One region of the Glutamicibacter sp. ZJUTW genome, then DNA from elsewhere that is predicted to be linked to it. Evidence: riboswitches for the same ligand, from Rfam matches in the RefSeq annotation. Region 1 holds a riboswitch; the other holds the start of a gene.

The links. Region 1 has a riboswitch for S-adenosylmethionine ahead of F0M17_RS03020 (hypothetical protein). Riboswitches for the same ligand answer to the same signal wherever they lie in the genome.
Region 2: linked by a shared signal. The riboswitch ahead of F0M17_RS01285 (acyl-CoA dehydrogenase family protein) and the one ahead of F0M17_RS03020 (hypothetical protein) in region 1 are both predicted to bind S-adenosylmethionine.

The regions. Positions count from the first base shown of each region.
Region 1 covers NZ_CP043624.1:621,357-623,554, forward strand. The annotation lists gene F0M17_RS03015 (VIT1/CCC1 transporter family protein) at 1-818, opposite strand, end outside; gene F0M17_RS03020 (hypothetical protein) at 873-1,139, opposite strand; SAM riboswitch class IV at 1,155-1,268, opposite strand; gene F0M17_RS03025 (DinB family protein) at 1,336-1,923, opposite strand; gene F0M17_RS03030 (cupin domain-containing protein) at 2,058-2,198, shown strand, end outside.
Region 2 covers NZ_CP043624.1:262,379-264,576, forward strand. The annotation lists gene F0M17_RS01280 (ABC transporter ATP-binding protein) at 1-718, opposite strand, end outside; SAM riboswitch class I at 724-826, opposite strand; SAM riboswitch class I at 1,094-1,185, shown strand; gene F0M17_RS01285 (acyl-CoA dehydrogenase family protein) at 1,201-2,198, shown strand, end outside.

The sequences.
Region 1 (2,198 bases):
TGCTCCTTCTCGAGCTCCTCGCTGCGGCCTTCCGGGTTCAGCGAGAAATCAGGGTTGCAGTCGCAGGTGAACAGGCCCATGCGTTCGGCGGCCCGGTGCTCGGCGTCCTCGTCGCTCATGCCGCGGGCCTTGTAGATCAGCACCAGCTCGTTGGCGTCCAGATCCAGGTTCGGGGCTGCGGTCAGCGTGACCTGGGTGGGCCGCGAGGCGGTCAGCAGCTCGCGCTGGGAACGCACCGAAACGTATTCGCCGGCCGCCATGGACAGCGCTCCGGCCAGCAAGCCGGCAATGCCGGAGAACAGCACGAAGGCCGAAGAAACGCCGGTGGCGCCGATGCCCATGATCAATGCCAGGTTGGATACCAGCCCGTCGTTGGCGCCGAAGACCGCGGCGCGGAAGTTGCCCGACAGCCGTGCGCGTCCTGCCGTGGCCAGGGCCCGGACGACTTCCTCGTGGACCTGCTCGTCGGCAGCCATCTGCGCGGTGGCGTCCTTGTCATGGCGGTAGGGGGAGCTGCTTTCGGAGCGCTGGGCCATGGCCAGCACGAACACCGACCCGAAGTGCAGGGCGAGGAAGCGCAGCATGGTGCGGCGCAGCGAGGGGCGGACTTCCTTGGCATGCTCGCCGAGCATCGTGCGCCAGTGGGATTCGTGGCGTGCTTCGGCTTCGGCCAGGCCCAGCAGGATTTGCCGTTCCTGCCCGGACTTCTTTTCCGCCAGGGCGCGGTAGATGGCGCCCTCGGCGACTTCATCGGCGAGATACTTGCGCCATCGCTGGATCTGCGCTTTGGTTGGTTCGGCGACTGGGTGCTGTGGCATCTCGAAAAGGCTCTCCTGGAACGTGGGGTTTCCCATGGAAACCCGTGGATCGGCTCAGCTTTCCACTTTAGCCAGCGCCCCTGAACTTGGGAATTTGGCAAGGCTAAATGCATGGCGCCTGCCGGCCGGATTCCCGGCCGCCGGCACCACCAGCAGCAATTCTGAGGTGTCCGGGTCGAAGGCCGGACGGCGGGAGCAGCGCGCGATGAGGCGTTCGAGCTGGAGCGGGTCCGCAACGTAGCGGGTGCACCAGCGGCCCTCGGCGGTGAACTGCACCTGGCCGGTCTGGCGGTCGATGATGGGAAGAATCGGGATAGCCATGGATATCAACTCTCTGGCGAGCTCTTGCCCGTGCACCAGTTGATGCGCGGACCGCTTCTTCATCCGAACCACCCATGAACTTGGGGTTGGTGCGCGGCCAGTCGGAGCTTGGCGCCGCGTCTCGTGAAGCAACAATTCCGAGCGTACCGCCGCATGCGGCGCCAGATGAAGCCGTACTGCGTAATATGACTTCCGGTCAGTTCTCCGGGGCCAGGGAATCGGCCAGCTGCTGCAGCTTCTGGCGGTGTTCAGCCCACTGCGCCGTGGTGTAGCCGGGCAGCAAATCCAGCGTCGCGGTCCAGCCGGCACGGCCGTCGAGCTGCTCGCGGATGATATCCAGCTGCCCTGCATGCCGGGAGGTCTCGGCCAAGGCATGGATGAGCAGATGATCCAAGGTGGTATGCCCGGCCGGCCCCCACCACGGGACGTGCACTGCAGAATCCAGGGCCAAGGCGGCGATGCCTTCGTCCGCGAAGGCGATGGCCTTGCGGTACAGGCCGATCAGCTGCTGCCCGTCCATGTCCGCGGGCGGAAGGAAATCAGCGTCGGGATCATGAGGCGAGATGAACTCGCGGACATAGGCGTCGTTGGCCTCGCGCTGCAGGCAGGTGCCGAAATACTCGTATTCGTTGATCACCAGATGGTGCAGCACGCCCAGGATATGGGTGCCGGTAGGGGTGAGCGGGGTGCGGGCCAGCTGCTCGGCCAGGCCCTCGGCCTTGAAGATCGCATTCTCGCGTGCCTCGCCCAGGTACCCGCAGAGCCTGTCCTTGGTGCTGTCCATGGACAGAGTCTAGTGGCCGTGGTGAGCCCGTGCTAGGGCATCGCGTGTTTACCATTGGTAAACTTGCCCGCAGGCCGTGAAAACCCAGTGCTTGCGGCTGCAGCTGCCGCCCACGACGTTGATGGAGCCAAACGATGAAAACCCTGCCCGTTGAACCAACCGGTGCTGCGATCAACATCGGTGCGCGGCTGCGCGGGGTGCGGCAGACCCAGCGGATGACCATTGACCAGGTCGCCGAGCTCTCCGGGTTGACCAAGGGCTTCCTCTCGCGCGTG
Region 2 (2,198 bases), 360 kb from region 1:
TCGCTAGGTCTTCGATGACACCAGCCGCGCCGTTCCCGGTGCTGCGTCCCAAGACGATAACGCGGTCAGCCAAGGTCAAAGCCTCGTCCACGTCATGGGTCACCATGAGTACCGTGGTGGGGAATGATGCGTGAATTGAGAGCAGCAAATCCTGCATCTTCAGGCGGGTCAGGGCATCGAGTGCGCCGAAGGGCTCATCGAGAAGCAATACGCCCGGGCGGCGGGCCAGCGCGCGAGCCAGCGAAACACGCTGGGCCATGCCGCCGGAAATCTCCCGCGGGCGCAGGCTGGCTGCATGGCTCAGCCCGGTCAGCTCGATCAGCTCATCAATCAGCGCGTCGCCAGAGGCCTTCTCGGTTCCTGGGGCCAGACCCAGCGCAATGTTCTCGCGCACCGATCGCCACGGCAGCAGCCGTGGTTCCTGGAAAGCAACGGCGCATAGCTCGTTGATGCCGTTGACCTCGTGGGTGCCTGTGCGGATGTCACCGGTGGAGGGGTGGTCCAACCCGGAGACCGAACGCAGCAGCGTGGATTTTCCGCAGCCGCTGGCGCCTAGGATCGCGAGTACTTGGCCGGCTGGAATGTGCAAGTTGATGTCGGCCAGCACGGTGCGGCTTTCCTTCTTTGTGGTGAAGGTCCGCGACACGTTGCTGAATTGGACGTCCAGTGCGGTTGAGGTGGTTGAAGTTGCCTCGGGCGCTGCAATGGTAAGAGCCATATCAATCTCCATCGGTCCTGGCGGTAGCACCGGCCTGCGGAGGTGGAGCTCCGAAGGTGGTTGCTGCGGCGTCAAAGAGCCAGATCTCTCGGCCGCTCGGGATGGTTACCCTTCTATTACAGCGAGTCGAACGATTTGGACGCAAATCTTGCGTAACATGAAAAAATCTTCGACAACTGCGTCACATTGCCCAGAAATTTCGTTATTTATTTCACCTAGGTCCGGTTTGATCGACTGCAAGCCAATCCGTGCAACTCATCTTCGATGGGACGGCGATTAGGCTGTGGGAATTGAGCCTAGGGCCTCCACGCTCTGAGGCGAAATATGACTTCGCGGCTTGGAAGGGCCGGATTATTACCGTTACAAATGAATGACGACCCATCCAGAGCGGCTGAGAGATCTGGCTCCATGACGCCGCAGCAACCACCCGAAGAGCGGGACGGTGCTACCGCCAGGACCGATGGAAAGAATTGAGAACCCTGATGCCTATTGGCGAATCACCGAATGCCCCAGGGCTGGACTTCAACCAGCTCAGCGATCCTTCGCAAGCCAGCGCTCTGGAACTGGACAAGTTCGAGGAGCAGCTGCCCACCCGGCAGCTGCTCAAGATCACCCCTGGCCCCGGCGCGGATGAGCAGTACGACCGGCTGGCCGAAATCTTCCGCCCGGTCTTCGCCCAGATCGCCGCGACCGCCAAGGACCGCGACCTGAACCGCGTGCTTCCCTTCGAGCAGGTAGGCCTGCTGAACCGCGAGCGCTTCGGCGCACTGCGCCTTCCCGTGGCCGACGGCGGCTACGGTGCGCGGCTGGTGGATGTCTTCCGCCTGCTCATCGAGCTCTCCGAGGCCGACTCCCATGTAGGCCAGCTGTGGCGCGCGCATATCGCTTTTGTCGAGAATGTGCTGGCACTGGAAGACGAGGCGCTGCGCAAGAAGTGGGTGGCCCGCATCGCCGCCGGGCAGATTGTCGGCAACGCCTACACCGAGCGCGGCGGCAACGCCCTGGGCACCTTGAATACGAAGGCCAGCTTCGTGGACGGGCGCTGGGTAGTCGACGGCGAGAAGTACTACTGCACCGGCACCATCTTTGCCGACTGGACCACTGTTGCGGTGGCCCACCCTGAGCTTGCCGGACGCCAGATCGCGGTGGTGTCCACCCAGCGCAGCGGCGTCAAGATCCTCGATGACTGGGACGGATTCGGCCAGGGCCTGACCGGAACCGGCACCACCGAATTCCATCAGGTCCCGGTGGACTGCTTCATGCCGCAGCAGCGCAACGACTCCGAAGCGGCGATCTTCCAGCTGGTGCTCATGTCCGTGCAGGCAGGCATCGCCCGCGCCGCGCTGAACGACCTGCGCAGCGCCGTGCAGGCACGCACCCGCATCTTCACCACCGGAACCGGGGTGCCGGTGTACCAGGAACCCCAGGTCCTGCAGCTGGTGGGCGAGGTGTCCGCGGAGTCCTTCGCCGCTGACTCGGT